DNA from 2 places in the Paenibacillus sp. FSL H8-0548 genome. Region 1 is predicted to be linked to the other one. Evidence: riboswitches for the same ligand, from Rfam matches in the RefSeq annotation. Region 1 holds a riboswitch; the other holds the start of a gene.

Region 1 (7,868 bases):
CGAAAGCCCTGTTGTGCTGAAAGCGGATGTCGCTTCAAACAGCACTTCCAAAAAATGATCCTCCAGCATGCCTTCAGAAATGGTAAGCAAGAGGGTAATGACCAGTACGGCAGCCAATGAACTCATGACGACGGCCAGCGCTCGTATGACCGTTTCTTCCGCAATTTTGCGTTCAAAGGCATGAATTTGTCCGCCGCCGCGAAATGTGTTTATAGTGGCGAGAACAAGCACAACCAACGTATTGATTTTAATGCCGCCTCCCGTACCACCGGAAGCCGCTCCGATAAACATGAGGATAATGACAAAAAATTGTGACGCCGCAAGCATATTGCCGATGTCGATGGTGTTGAATCCTGCGCTTCTGGGTGTCACACCTTGGAAAAATGCAACAAGCACCCGTTCCCCCGCACCCAATTGACCGAAGGTGGCCGGATTCCAACTCTCCAGAAAGAAAAGAACAAGAAAACCGGCTGCGGATAAAATCGCTGAGGCAAGGAGAACCACTTTGGTGTGCAGGGACAGCTTTCTCCAGGAACGTTTGCGAAATAGATCCACGACAACAAGATAGCCGAGTCCGCCGATGACAAAAAGCAGGATAATTGTTAGATTGACAACAGGATCTCCGGCAAAGGAGGACAGACTGTCAGACCACAAGGCGAATCCGGCGTTGTTGAAAGCGGAGACGGAATGAAAAAGCGCGTAATAAGCTGCCTGTCCCCATCCTATCTCTTCTTGCCATCGGAGCGTCAGGATCACCGTCGCTAGCGCTTCAAATGCAAAAGCAATGAGCACCATGTAAAGTGACAGTTTGACCAATCCTTGCGCCGATGTCGAGTGAGTCGTTTGCTGGATGATGAGTCTTTGCTTTAATCCGATTTTTTTGCCCAAAATAATGGCCACCATGACGCCAAAGGTCATAAATCCAAGTCCGCCCACTTGAATCATAATCATAATGAGGACCTGCCCAAAGGTGGAAAAGACGCTGCCGGTATCGACCACGACGAGCCCATTTACACATATGGCAGAGGTAGCAGTAAACAACGCATCAATCAAACCGATTGATTCACCTGATACAGATGCTTGCGGCAGAGTAAGCAGCAAGGCGCCAATCCAGATTAGGAAGAAAAACACAATCAGGATCAGTAGGGGCGGATTCATCTTATTTTTCAGCCAGTCAACGAGCAGCACCAAGCGCCCGGATGTGGAGTGACGTTTCATACGGCTACCGTTTTCGTTCATGGTCCTCCTCCAAGTGTCGGATGTCCTTATTGCTGCCGATGATAAGCAGAATATCTCCGGTAAAGATTTTGTCTTCCGCTTTGGGAGATACATTCATATAATCGCCGGTTTTAATCGCCATGATGGTGCATCCATATTTGGCGCGAATATTTAACTGCTGCAACGAATACCCATTCATCGCCGGCGGCGCTTTAATCTCGACTAGATTGTACTCCGGGGATAATTCAATGTAGTCAATCAGATTTTCGGAGCTAAGTTGATGACCGAGTCTCGCCGCCATATCCCGTTCGGGGTAGACGATATGATCCGCGCCAATTTTGCTCAGGACATTACCGTGCATTTCATTTTTGGCTTTGGCCGTTACGTTCAGAACATTCATTTCTTTTAACAACAATGTCGTTAAAATGCTTGCCTGCAGGTCATCGCCTATAGCTACTATCCCATGTGAAAAGTTGCGAATACCCAGCTCTTTTAAAACGGATTCATCTGTGCAGTCTGCTTGCAGAGCATGGGTGGCAATAGCGGAAATATCCTGAACAAGTTGCTCGTTTTTGTCTACTGCCAGCACTTCATGACCGTTTTGAATCAAGGTTTTCGTTAAACTTGAACCGAACCGACCGAGTCCGATGACAATAAACTGTTTTTTCACTGCATTCACTTCCGTTTCTTTAATTACTTAAGGATTCTGTTAAGAGCCATTTAGAAAAGCAGAGTGGTCGAATCAACAATCACTCCTCTACTGACTCTCAGATATTTAAATTCCCCATTTATATTTAATTTTAACAGGCTGGTACTGAAGTCGGTATTTATAGCTTTGAAAAAACACCTTTTGTCACAGGCAGGCCGCGCGCTTCCGAATCTCCAATGTGATAATGCTGCTCTTTTTTGTATACGGAAACCGGTACTCCGGGTTTATGCATATCCATCGCTTGTTCTTTCATTCGCTGGACGGCTACAATGTGCAGGTCCGTTTCGCCTATGCGATGAAGCAGTTCATTGACGAAAGAACCATGCGTAATTTCCTGCCAACGCGTTTGCCCAGATTGTCCGATAATCAATTGAGTAATTTCAAGATGTGTTGCCGTTTCCGCTATCATTTCAGAGGATTTCCTATTTTCATTCGGTTTGACGATAAATGTTGCTCCCCATTCCTCGCATTTCAGTTTCCATGCCGCCATCATCCTTTCTTGCTCCGGATCAAGCTCATCCTCTTGTACAGGAATGACGCTTAATACGAACAGAGGAGACTGAAGGAGCTTAGCCAATTGACCGGCGCGGCGAATGAGCCGTTCTCCGTGCGGTCCGTAGTACACGCAAACCATCAGTTTTTCCTTGTTTTTCATAGTTTCAGCCCCTCTGATAAGGAAATTATTCTCTGAACAGCAAAAAAAACCTGGTCGCAGAGAAATTCTGCTACCAAGCTTTGGACTGTACAATACAGTGCGAAATAAACCAAAGTTGTAAGAGTATTCTCTCCCAAGCGCTGACGAGGTTAGCTGTCGGATTCGGGTTTGAGAGTACCCGTTCTTTCTAAGTAAGAAAGAATTCACCCCAGAAGCAGTATTATAAGCTTCGATGGTTCCCCCGCTCCTCCGTGAAGAGGATTAAGCGTTTATCATATGAAATTGTTGTCATTTATATTACGCCTGCATGTTTAAAAAGTAAACCGTTTCTTAAAAGTCCAACGAAACAGGTAGATATCGCTTTTGCGCAGCAGTGAAAATTTACTATTGTATGTTCATACGATGGGCTTCAATATTCGGTTTCACAAAATATAGAAATACAAGCGAGGAGGAATTGTTTGAAGTAACCCCCGCTTTCGGGACGGTCGGATTATCGATGACATACGCCCGATGTGAGAGTCGGATGTCTGTCATCTGTGGTGAATCCCAAAGCGAGGAATCCATCGCTTCCTCGCTTTGGGTAGAGCGACTCTTACCGCCCGAATCCGTCAGCTAACCTCGTAAGCCTGGTGTCCTGGACAGAGCTTGGATATTGCGTCTATGCCTGACGATGAGAGAGGATGATGGCACTTGTGATCACAAGTTTGACCACATGGGCCAATGCCTCTGTGGTTTTAAGGATGGTAAACAGACTGTATTGTGTCAACTCCAGCAGTGGATCGCCGATTTACCTTTGTACATCAAGGGTTTGTTCGGCAATTCAAGCTGCCAAAAATCGAAAACTATCTGATTGTGTTGCTGGAAAGCCAGGCTTTCTGCGTATTACTCCTTATGCAAGAGTGAGCACCGACACCGAAGAACAGTTAAACAGCTATAAGCCGCAAGTTGCTTACTATGCGGATATGGTTAGTCAGCGCAGTGATTGTATATTGGTGGACACTTTGAAATATGTTCGCTTGCTGAAAGAAAGGAGGATTGCTGTATTTTTTGAAAAGAAGAATATCAACACACTCACCATGGATGGCTAGTTGTTATTGAGCATCCATTTATAACCAGAGTATTCGGAGTACGTCCGTCTTCTTGCGTAAGCTCTTCGTCATTAAGACTTCTAGGAAATGGTGCAAATAGGTCTCCTTAAACAGGGGGAAGTGGGATGTATGTGTCCTTCTGGCTGTATGAGCTGCAAGTGGAAGCTAAAATATAAAATCTACTGAAAAAGTTCTGCTCACAAATCAAGAATCAACAAAAAAAATTTTCTGTAATAATTTTGTGAATTAAAGGGTTTTCGATACATGCGTCGAAATTTAACTATAAATGTCGATAAATGGATTCAAGAGACTTTAGAACTGAAATTATTGTTTTGTTAACTGTTCCATTATATATAGCAATATTAAAAAACAATAAGAATATAGTTGTATTTATATAAGGTAATCTGACTAAAACACATCACCGTTAATAATATGAGAGACTAAAGACCTAGAATTGTGTTCGCTCGAAATTACTACAACAGGAATTACATATTATTGAAAATTGCAATCTTTCTATGGGGGTCCTTCTTGATGCTGAAGCTATTACAACAGGTTATAAATGGAACTCGTGCTTGGAGCATGGATAAGCATCGTATCTCTATTGAACAAATCAATAAAGATTGTTCGAGGTTGCTTAATAGATTCCCTGATGTTGACCTTTCTCTGATAACAGACAATCTTCGCCAAAAAATTAAGAATGATACGCCAATACATAACGTTCGAATGGAAGCCTATTCGCTTGTAAAAGCCGCCTGCAGACGTGTTTTTGATTTAGATGTTCATAATGAACAAATTTTAGGTGCATTGGCAATTTACGAAGGTAATATAGCGGAAATGAAGACGGGCGAAGGTAAGACGATAACTGCTATTTTCCCTGCATTTCTCCAAGCACTAACTGGAAAAAAGGTGCATATCGCCACGGTGAATGAATATTTAGCGTTTAGAGATAGTGAGGGAATGAGCAAAGTATTTCATATGTTGGGCTTGTCAGTCGGTTGTCTTCGAAATGGAATGAACAATGAGGAACGGCAATCTCAGTATGCATGTGATGTAACGTATGGAACTCATTATGAATTCGGTTTCGATTATTTACGTGATCATTTAGTTAATCGGAAAGAGGATCGCGTTCAGTGCGGTCTGCATTTCTTATTGCTTGATGAGGCTGATAGCATACTGATAGACGAAGCGCGAACCCCGCTTCTCATTTCTTCTGCTCCTGGGAAAGGGAGCGACTACCTCGTGTTGATCGATCAGAAAATTTCCCTGCTCGCTGATGGAGACTTTGAATTTGATGCCATGGAGAGACACGTATCTCTTACCCATCAAGGAATAGACCGCTGTGAGCAGCTCTTTGGAATCCGGAATCTCATGAACCTTGAGCATAGTGATACGTATCATAAAATTCAGCAGGCGTTAAGGGCACGCTTTCTTATGAAAAGAGATATCGATTATGTCATTCGAATCAATGAGCAAGGAGAACAGGAAGTAGTTATCGTTGATCAAAGCACAGGAAGGCTCATGTTCGGACGAAGATATACGGAAGGGCTTCACCAAGCGATAGAAGCGAAGGAACGTGTGGTTGTCAATGGTCAATCAGCTACTCTTGCTTCTATAACCCTTCAGCATTTTGTACAGTTGTATGAAAAAGTTGGTGGAATGAGCGGTACTGCTGTTGAAGTAGAGTCGGAATTGCAAGAGGTTTACGGAATTGATGTGGCGGTAATTCCAACGCATCGTCCCATTGCCCGTAGTGATCAGGCGGATCTGTTGTTTTTTAATGAGGAGACGAAATATCGCTGGATCATGGATGACATTAAGCAAAGGCACGCCAAGGGCCAGCCAGTGCTCGTCGGAACGCCTGATATTCGTGCTTCAGAGCGGCTTAGCCAAATGCTTGCAAGTGAGAATATTTCACATCATGTGCTGAATGCCAAAAACGCTGAAAAAGAGGCTGCAATTATTCGAGAGGCAGGTATGGAGAACGCAGTAACTATCGCGACAAACATGGCTGGCAGGGGAGTCGATATATGGCTAGGACCTGGAGTTGAGGAAAACGGCGGTCTCCATGTGATTGGAACTTGCAGACATAATTCAGCGAGAATTGATAATCAACTTAAGGGACGCAGCGGCAGGCAGGGATCGGTTGGCAGTTCAAGGTTTTATATCTCGTTAGAGGATGACTTGCTGGTTAACTATTACTCTGATGATTTATTGGATGAGCTGGAAGAAAGCTTGCTGCCTATTGATCGGCCGATTACGCAGCAGAAATATATTGCGGCCATAAGAAATGCGCAGCGGGCTGCCGAATTAGAAGGCTTTGCTCTTCGCGCAAGTTTGATCGAATGGGACAAGCCCGTTCAGCAGCAGCGCATGATCTATTATCATATGCGAAATGATGTCGTTGATCGGGATTCATATAAGGAATTGCTAGTCTCCATGATTGATAAGATTACTGTTAATGCTGTGAACCGGAATTATCCTTCAGGATTTAGTGAGGAGCCTCCGAATTGGTTTCGACTGTTTGCTGAACTCAGTGCGATCTTTCCATCTCCGAAAGGTTTTATGCTGAAGCAGCTTGATCAGCTTACTCGGCGACAAACGATTGAGCAAATTAGCGAGCAGCTGTATCAAAGGCTGGATGAATGGTACGAGGCATCCTCAATAGAAATGGATGAGTTCGTGAAGCATGCTTCGCTCCGTGCGTTCGACCGCAACTGGATTCAATATTTGGAAGCATTAAACGTATCGAAGGAAAGCTCGTTTTATTCGGTTAGCGGGAGTCAAAAAGTGGATTATGAGCGAGAAACGGCTCAAATGTTTGAAGGGTTATTAGATACGATTCATAAGGAAGTGCTTACATCCATATGGGCTCGAGTGGATACTTCCTGACAACTGTTTTTGTCCACCTCGTTTTTTGAAGAGCCTAGAGGTTCTTGAGAAATATATGCATTCGATCATTTATTCTAGGAGGAATAGTATGACTGGTTATGAAGACGAACAAGAAAAAATGAAAGAATCAAAAATTAAGAAGAGACGTCCCAAGCAGGAGAAAAAATCCAATGTGGTTGGTACTGTAACAGGCGCAGTTATGATTGCAGGCGCAGTTCTGCCGATGATGCCGGCAATGACCGCTTATGCAGCTAGTACAGGGACGATGTCTGTGGACAAATCTTTTGTTGCTGTAGGCGAATCAGTAAATATTACGGTGACAGACACAAATAATGGAGACACCGTATTAAATACGGATTCAGGCTCAGTGCAAACAACGACAGTAGCCGTATCTTCGCCTGACGATGCTCTACGCAGCCCTCTGATGATTACTTTAACGGAAACCGGCGCGAACACAGGAATTTTTCAAGGCTCGTTGAAGCTGGTCGATACGAATACAACAAGCCCTGCTGCTAATGAGATTAAAGTTCAAAACAACAATGCCGTATCAATCCTAGATCCCAATTGGGACAATCCAGACGCTTTGTCGCCGATCGTAATCAACGTTACACGCAGAGACTATGCTACCGGTGCCGTAAAGCTATACGATAATGTTTCAAATAGCCTTATCAACTCGTTAGTTCATGACGGACAAGTCGTACGTGTGGAATTAACAGATGCTGACCTGAATACAAGCACAACGACCGTTCAAACCCGCGCGGTTAATTTGACGACAACTGCTGGAGTGAACGGCAACGACCTTATCCTAACTGAAACTGGGAACAACACAGGGGTGTTTGAGGGAACCTTCACGGTGGGCGACGATATTGCGCCTGCGCATAATGAGCGTTTTTATATTGAGTACGCTGATGAACATATGGAAAATACCTTGAACGGTACGGTTACCAAAACGTTATTATATCGTAATTTCTCCGCTGCAGCTCTTACAGTAACTCCTGGAACGGCAGCAACTAATGAACCGATAACGGTTGAATTAACTGACCTTGACCTGAATTTGGATGAAGCTAATGCAGAAAATGTAAGTGTTAAAATTAGCTCTCAAGCAGACTCTACTGGATTATCATTGACCTTGACGGAAACGGGTGCTAATACTGGTGTTTTCAGAGGGTCATTTGAAATGGAAGCAGGGGCAACCAATGCGGGCGCTCATAAAATTAGCGTGGCGAATAATGGTACGGTCACGATTAACTATACGGATTTACGCGATGCGGCTGGTTTGTCGAGTTCGATTACAGATACCGTTGTGCGC
Region 2 (7,868 bases), 3.2 Mb from region 1:
GGAATAGTTGGTTTTTTGAGCTTCTTTTTGTACCTTGGCTATGGCTATTTTGATCCGCTGCATGCACTTGCCGCTGTTCTCTTATTACCGATGTTTCTGCTATCGATGCGAAGAAATCCGGATCAGCCATATCGGTTGCCTGTCAATGTAAGGAATGATTCGACGTGGCGCCGTGCGATGTGGGGTCAGCTATGCTTAGTTGTACTAGGCTTTGCGCTCGCAATTGGTGGGTTAACGATTTCGGGGGTTGGTATTTCGCAGGTGTTCGTTCAGTCGGATCTTGTTTATTTGAACACCTCGCATGCCGAGCTGAACGAAACGAATTTGAAGCTGATTCCGCTGATCGCTCATGATAGAGCGGGCTTTGGCGGCGCGCTTCTATGCGATGCGCTCGCTATTCTGATCATTGCCTTATGGGGGATTCAGCCGGGAGCAAGATGGTTATGGTGGACGCTTCTGCTTGGGGGAATTCCAGGCTTTTATGCGGGCCTCAGCGTACATTTATCTATTGGATATGTTGATTTTTTGCATCTATCTCCGGCATTATTTGCGCTGCTGCTTTATGTGCTCGGACTTATATTATTGTATCCTTATTTGATGGGAAGCGGGTCAAGAGGAGCTTATTCCAAGCCATTGCCTAGTGAAGTGAACGCAAGCTAAACGGCTGCGGAAGTGGAGTAGTACCAGCGGATAAAGCTGAAGAATGCGTATTTAGCAACGTATAAGCACTACTGTGTATGGCGTCTATCCTGCACTCTAGCAGGATAGATGCCATTTATTCGCGCTTGCAGAGGCCTATGTTGCACTCCATGCAGGATAGACCTCTGATTACGAGCGAAAAGGATCTATGATAATCGATTCTACTGCGATTATGCAGGATAGATCCCTCATAGTGGCTCAAATACACGAAGTTACTGCAGGAGTGCAGGATAGATCCCTCATAGTGGCTCAAATACACGAAGTTACTGCAGGAGTGGAGAATAGGAGGAGGCAGCAGCTTTACGGATAACGTTCGCAATCTATGATACTATTCTATTGCGGCGGTAGTCTTAAAAAACCGAGGAACGTGAACAGCCGTTATGCCCGATTCGAGGGCAATAAAAAAAGGAGCAGCAGGCTGCTCCTTTTTCCTTATGAAATGATGAATTTCACGATAACCGCTGCAGCGAAAATGACGGTCATAAAACCGAGCATTCCGCCAAAGCCGAATACGACATCCATCAAGTCATGGCGAGGCTCTTCGTTATAATGCTCGCGCGGGTCTCTTACGTTTTCCATCGTTGACGTCCTCCTTGAAAAAGACCGACTGCTTCAATCACAACCTATACGGCCGTCTTTATGTAGTATCGGTTTATTCAACTTATATTAGTATACCCAAACAGCCAAACAGTTGTAAAGCATCTACAGGTGACAATTGTAAGACAAAGAGCGGCTTATTTATGCTAAAATGTGTACAGAATCTTTAGGCAGTCGGAGGCGAGAGCATGGAACATCAACAGACGGATCGGGAGCTGGCAGAGCAGCAGCTTGCAGAGGCAAAAGCGACGATACGGAACAAGCTAGCCTTGCTCCCCGATCAATCAGGCTGTTACCTCATGAAAAACAGCGAGGGCGTCATTATTTATGTGGGCAAGGCGAAGGTGCTCAAGCACCGCGTACGCTCTTATTTTAACGGCAGCCATAATGGGAAAACACAGCGTCTTGTATCGGAAATACGCGATTTCGAGTTTATTGTTACCTCTAGCAATATGGAAGCACTCATTCTAGAATGTAATTTAATTAAACAATATCACCCCAGATATAATGTTCTGCTGAAGGATGACAAAACTTTTCCATATATCAAAATAACGAACGAGAAGCATCCGAAGCTTGAGGTTACGAGGCGGATCGTCAAGGATAAAGGAAAGTATTTCGGTCCCTACCCGAACGCCTACGCGGCTCAGCAGACGAAGAAGCTGCTCGATAGGCTTTATCCGCTGCGCAAGTGCAAGACGCTTCCTGAGAAGGTGTGCTTGTATTACCATCTTGGACAATGTATCGCGCCTTGTGAGTTCGACGTAGAGCAGACGGAATATGATCGGATGATCCAAGAAATATCACGTTTTCTTAATGGCGGACAGGATGTAGTGAAAATTGAGCTTCAGCGGAAAATGGAGGAGGCTGCGGAAAATCTTGAATTTGAACGAGCCAAGGAATTCCGTGATCAGTTAATCGCTATCGATGCGGTAATGGAGAAGCAGAAGATTACGATGTCGGATGCGCTTGATCGTGATGTGTTTGGCTTTGCCGTGGATAAGGGCTGGATGTGCGTGCAAATTTTGTACATGCGGCAAGGCAAGCTTATTGAGCGGCATGGGTCTACTTTTCCGTATTATGGCGAGGCTTACGATGACTTCATTACGTTTGTGACCCAATACTATAGTGATAATCCAGCGCTGCCAAAGCAAATCTTGCTGCCGCTGCCTGAGGAGCTGGAGCACGATGAAGCTGAAGGAGCAGCAAAGTCAGAAGAGGATGAAGCAGCATCGTCGCATGCTGATGATGTGATTGCCTCGCTGCACAGCTGGCTGAAGGTGAAGGTGCTTATGCCGCAGCGCGGTCGCAAGAGCGAGGTAGTAACGATGGCGACGAACAATGCGAAGGTGATGCTAGATGAGAAATTCCGTCTCATTGAGCGGGATGAGGAGCGCAGCGTCAAGGCGTCAGAATCGCTCGCAGGCTGGTTGGGGCTTGATGCGGTGCATCGGATCGAAGCGTTCGATAACTCGAACATTCAAGGGACGAATCCCGTGTCGGCAATGGTCGTGTTCATCGATGGCAAGCCAGACCGCAGGGAATACCGCAAATACAAGGTGAAGACGGTTCAAGGACCAGATGATTACGAAACGATGCGCGAGGTCATACGGCGCCGCTACGAGCGTGTGGTGAAGGAGGAGCTTGCACCTCCTGATCTGATCGTGGTCGATGGCGGGAAGGGACAAATATCGGCTGCGCTTGATGTGCTTGAGAATGAGCTTGGCTTATCTATTCCGGTATGCGGCTTGGTGAAGGATGCCAAGCACAAAACGGCACAGCTCATGACTGGAGATCCGGCTGAGATCGTGCCCCTGCCCCGGGACAGCCAAGAGTTTTATTTGCTGCAGCGCATTCAAGATGAGGTGCATCGCTTTGCCATTACGTTCCACCGCGAGCAGCGCGGCAAGTCGATGGTCGAATCGAAGCTCGACTCGATTCCGGGCATTGGAGAGAAGCGCCGGAAGCTGCTGCTCAAGCATTTTGGCTCGATCAAAAAAATAAAAGAGGCCTCAGTCGAAGACTTTCGGCCTCTATCTATTGGGGATAAATTAGCTTCGCAAATTATAGCTGCTCTAAATGAGGAGGAGCCGTCGTAACTGGCGGTTTCTTCTCTTTTTTGTGGCTGAAATATTTCAGTACAAAAGCTATGATGACAGGCAGCACCGAGAAAAAGATGGCTGAGATGATATTTGGTGCCTGGCCAATGGTGAGCAAGGATAGGCCCACGGCTATGCTGTTAAAGATAGCATGTGTGAACATCGCTGTAATGAAGCCGTATCTGACAAAAATAAAGCTGAACGCCAGTCCGATAATGATCAGCTCGATCAACCTTGTCGAAGATGGATAGAACGGATAGGTCACATGCCCAAGCGCCCAAAACAAGGTTGGCAGCAGCGCTGCAGCGAACGTGTTTTTGAACCATTTGCGGAATAATCCGATACCGAAGAAGCGGAATACAGCCTCTTCAGAAATAGCGGCAGCCCAAGCGAGCACTGGCATGAGCCACAAAATACCGATATTGTACGGAGACTGCGTAACGTCTGTTGTATCCCAGGTACCGATCGATAGCTTTAAACCGATAAAGATAACGGCCTGCACCGCGAATAGAATGATCGCGAACAAATAAGCTAATCCGACGCTGCGCCAAACATAGTCGCCGTAGCCCTTTTGTCCAAAACGCGGCCACAACGAGCGGCCCTGCGCCTTCCAGAGAGCATCGCCCGCGACGATCGAGAAGTAGATGGATGCAGCCATCGGTATGGTTAGCAGAACGGTGAAGATTGCAGTAATCATCGTCGCTTGGCCAGCGATTTCATTTTCCCCGAGCGAGGCTCGAATGCCGTCCAGCACATTTAAATTCATGATTAGATATGTAATAAAATAGACGATGGTCAAAATAACTCCGTATTTGAACGATGTAAATCTTCGGTATAATACGGCATAAATAATGGCGAGAACAAATAGCACGAAGCTCATTAAAAAGTAGCCGAAGCCGGTTAGGTAACCCGCTATTTTATCCTGATTTTTCACATAGCTGATATAGTCATCAGGAGCAACGAAGGCAGGCTTATATTTAGTAATCACAGTTCTACCATTCAAGCTTATAGCATCGACAGTAAGAGCGAGTTTAGCCTCTTCGATGCTGTATTTCTCGGATGCCTTACCCTGCCATTCCCCTGCTGAATTAATCTGACTATTATTAAAATCGATACCACTGAAGCTTTGTGCGGTCAGAAAAGCGATGATATCTTTGGTTTTATCGGCTTCAGTTAGCTCCTCTCCAGAGACTTTCAGATTCCATGCGACAATTTTTTCGCTTTGCATATGAACATATACATGCCCGTAGTTGCCATTTGTAAATTTCAAATCGACCTGATAGGTATCCGTTGGAAAGCTTTGGTCAAATTTGTCGCTGTACGTTTCAAGCAGCTTGTTTTTGGATAAATAGCCATAAAAGATTTTATCGGTTTGGTGTACCGCTTTGGCTGACTTCACCTTTATTCCGGTTTCCTTCTCAGCAAAGGCAGCGGCTCTGTTCTCGGCTGTGGATTTTTCAATGACCTTCATGTTCAATTCACCGGAAATCATTGAAGAGATCATTGGATAAATCTCAACTCCGGCATAAATAATAAAGCAAGCTACAGCAGCCCATAGAAAACGTTTCCATTCGCTAGGCTTAATTGAATCAATCATTGGTTCACCTCAACTATCGATATAATGAAAAGCATATCCTATAACATTAACATATAAATCCCTGAATTATCCAATGCAAAAGCATCATTTCCTTCAATAACACGCGAAATAACGATGTCCACCAAGCTTAAGGCGGGCTGTATGCTTCCCATGCCTGTTTTTGAGCTAAAATCGTGCTTAATGTCATAAAGCCCTCCTTTAAATTAAGACCGCTTTGGGATTATAATCGTTAACATCATACTAATCGCATAGCTACGCCGAATTTCCTAAGGAAAACGGGGGAACCATAAAGCTGTCAGCATTGACAGCATGGGGTGAATTTTTAAAGCGGGATTTATCCTGCTGCAAAATAGGGCTGCCTGTCCAGGCCCGAATCCGACAGCTAACCTCGTAGGCATCTGGAACAGGACTCATCGCACAGAGCACTTGAGTTTCAGTGCTTTTTTTTATGCTTAAAAAGCGATTTCTTACCTTACCATAACGAAGATGAGGCTGCTTAATGAAGGTAAACTGGAATGTTCTAAAGTGGTCGCCCCCACGGATACTTGTCAGTGGGTTTGCTCTTATTATATTACTGGGTGCTCTGTTATTATCCATGCCATTTGCATCGGTAGAGGGGCAGCGGCTGCCTTTTCTCGATGCGCTGTTTACAGCGACGTCGGCCACTTGTGTGACAGGGCTGGTTGTCGTCGATACGGGAACCTATTTTTCCGTTCCTGGTCAAGTCATCTTAATGTGTTTATTTCAGCTTGGCGGTCTAGGCTTCATGACGATGGCCACCTTGGTAGCACTTGCGCTGCGCAAAAGGATTTCACTGCGTGAGCGGCTTTTGCTTCAGGAAGCGATGAATCAGACGAGTATGGAAGGCATCGTGCGTCTGATTCAGCGGGTAATCGTTTATTCCTTAACGATTGAGCTTGCAGGTGCTGTGCTTTTTGCTATTCGATTTGCTTTTGATATGCCGCTTGGTCGAGCCTTGTATTTTGGCGCATTTCATGCGGTATCCTTATTTAATAATGCCGGGTTTGATATTTTTGGCGAGTATCGCAGCTTAACGGAGTATGCTTCCGACCCAATGGTCAATTTAACAGCTGTGCTGCTTATTATTACTGGCGGCTTAGGATTTATCGTTCTATCGGATCTAATGGAATATAACAAAAAACGGAAGCTTTCATTGCACAGCAAGGTTGTATTGTCGATGACGGGCACGTTAATTGCTGTGGGCACGATCGTTATTTTTATATTCGAGTTTTCCAATACGAAGACGCTTGGTTCCATGGATTTTGGTGGGAAAATCTTGTCCTCCTTCTTCCAATCGGTAACGCCGAGGACCGCGGGTGCCAATACGCTTGATTATACGGCGCTGCGGCAGGCGACGATGTTCTTCACCATTATATTGATGTTTATTGGCGCCTCTCCAGGCTCCACAGGCGGCGGGATTAAGACGACTACCTTTACGACCTTGGTCGGTGCAGTGCTTGCCATGATTCGCGGACGCGAGGACATCGTGTTTTTCCGGCATAGGCTCGGCAAGGATAGAATTTTTAAAGCGCTGACGATTACGTTGATTTCACTAGGACTTGTCATTATCGCAACGATGGTCCTGTCCATGACGGAGAAGCAGCCATTCTTGTTTTTGTTGTTCGAAGCTACCTCGGCATTCGGCACGGTAGGCTTATCGATAGGTGTTACGCCCGAGTTAAGCGCAGTTGGAAAAATAGTGATTGCATTTACGATGTTTGCCGGACGACTAGGCCCACTGACGTTAGCTTACGCGCTAGGGCCTCGTACAGAAAAAGAATTGTACCGGTATCCAGAAGGTAAAATTACAATTGGTTAGGAGATACAGTAAGTGGCGACAAAAAAGAAGCAATTTGTAATCATTGGGCTTGGAAGATTTGGCTCAAGCTTGGGCAGAGAGCTTATCCAGCTTGGCAACGAGGTGCTGGGCATCGATAAGGATGAGGAGGCCGTCCAGGAAATGAGCGGCGCACTCACTTATGCGGTATCAGCGGATTGCACAGATGAGGAATCACTGCGCTCGCTTGGTGTTCGGAACTTCGATTGCGGAGTTGTAGCCATCGGAGATGACATTCAAGCCAGCATTTTGACAACGATATTGCTGAAGGATTTAGGCGTAAAACAAGTTGTAGCGAAGGCAATAAGCGAACTGCATGGGCGTGTGCTGGAGAAAATAGGTGTCGACCGGGTCGTTTATCCGGAGAGAGATATGGGAATTCGAGTTGCGCACCAGCTCGTTTCTCCAAACCTGCTGGATTATATTGAGCTATCCAAGGAATATACAATTGCCGAGCTGGCAGTTCCCGCTTGCTTGAATGGGAAGTCGCTGCATGATATTAATCCGCGAGCAAGATTCGGATGCAGCATCGTCGCTATTAATAAACCCGATGGCATCATTATTGCGCCAACAGCGACGGATGTACTTTCTGAACGTGATGTTATGGTCATCATTGGCACGAATGAGCAAATCGAGAACTTTGAGGCAGCGGTTATTCGTTAAGGCTTTATGATGTGGTTTTATATGCGATATATTGGAAATGCTGAGGACAGCAGCTTTTATTTAGAAGCTTCTGTCCTTTTTGTTGTTAAAACGCATGGGCAGCTCGCTGATCCAGAGACGAACCGACGGGCTTAGCGCTGCTGAATCCGCATGAATGAGCGAGGTGGTACGCTTTGTATCCTCGAGCTCGCGAATCGGTATGACGGTAAGATCGTTGTCATCGAGCAGCTGCTTGCGCATATAGGAGCGTGGAAGAAGGGTGGCCGCTCTGCACGTATGAAGCAGCCGCAGTATAGCTTCAAACGAATCAATTTCCATGCGGACGTCGGGCTGAAGGTGATACTTATCGAACAGCTCG

What was found. Region 1 has a riboswitch for cyclic di-AMP ahead of MHI37_RS04290 (universal stress protein). Riboswitches for the same ligand answer to the same signal wherever they lie in the genome.
Region 2: another riboswitch for cyclic di-AMP. It lies ahead of MHI37_RS22315 (TrkH family potassium uptake protein); the one in region 1 lies ahead of MHI37_RS04290 (universal stress protein).

Annotation. Positions count from the first base shown of each region.
Region 1 is NZ_CP152049.1:1,008,154-1,016,021, forward strand. It holds gene MHI37_RS04280 (TrkH family potassium uptake protein) at 1-1,239, opposite strand, end outside; gene MHI37_RS04285 (TrkA family potassium uptake protein) at 1,223-1,888, opposite strand; gene MHI37_RS04290 (universal stress protein) at 2,046-2,582, opposite strand; cyclic di-AMP (ydaO/yuaA leader) riboswitch at 2,706-2,860, opposite strand; gene MHI37_RS04295 (hypothetical protein) at 3,263-3,670, shown strand; gene MHI37_RS04300 (DEAD/DEAH box helicase) at 4,202-6,559, shown strand; gene MHI37_RS04305 (hypothetical protein) at 6,648-7,868, shown strand, end outside.
Region 2 is NZ_CP152049.1:5,138,284-5,146,151, reverse strand. It holds gene MHI37_RS22335 (hypothetical protein) at 1-660, shown strand, start outside; gene MHI37_RS22330 (YqzM family protein) at 1,132-1,278, opposite strand; gene uvrC (excinuclease ABC subunit UvrC) at 1,485-3,392, shown strand; gene MHI37_RS22320 (CPBP family intramembrane glutamic endopeptidase) at 3,358-4,989, opposite strand; cyclic di-AMP (ydaO/yuaA leader) riboswitch at 5,235-5,401, shown strand; gene MHI37_RS22315 (TrkH family potassium uptake protein) at 5,489-6,829, shown strand; gene MHI37_RS22310 (TrkA family potassium uptake protein) at 6,842-7,510, shown strand; gene MHI37_RS22305 (LysR family transcriptional regulator) at 7,571-7,868, opposite strand, start outside.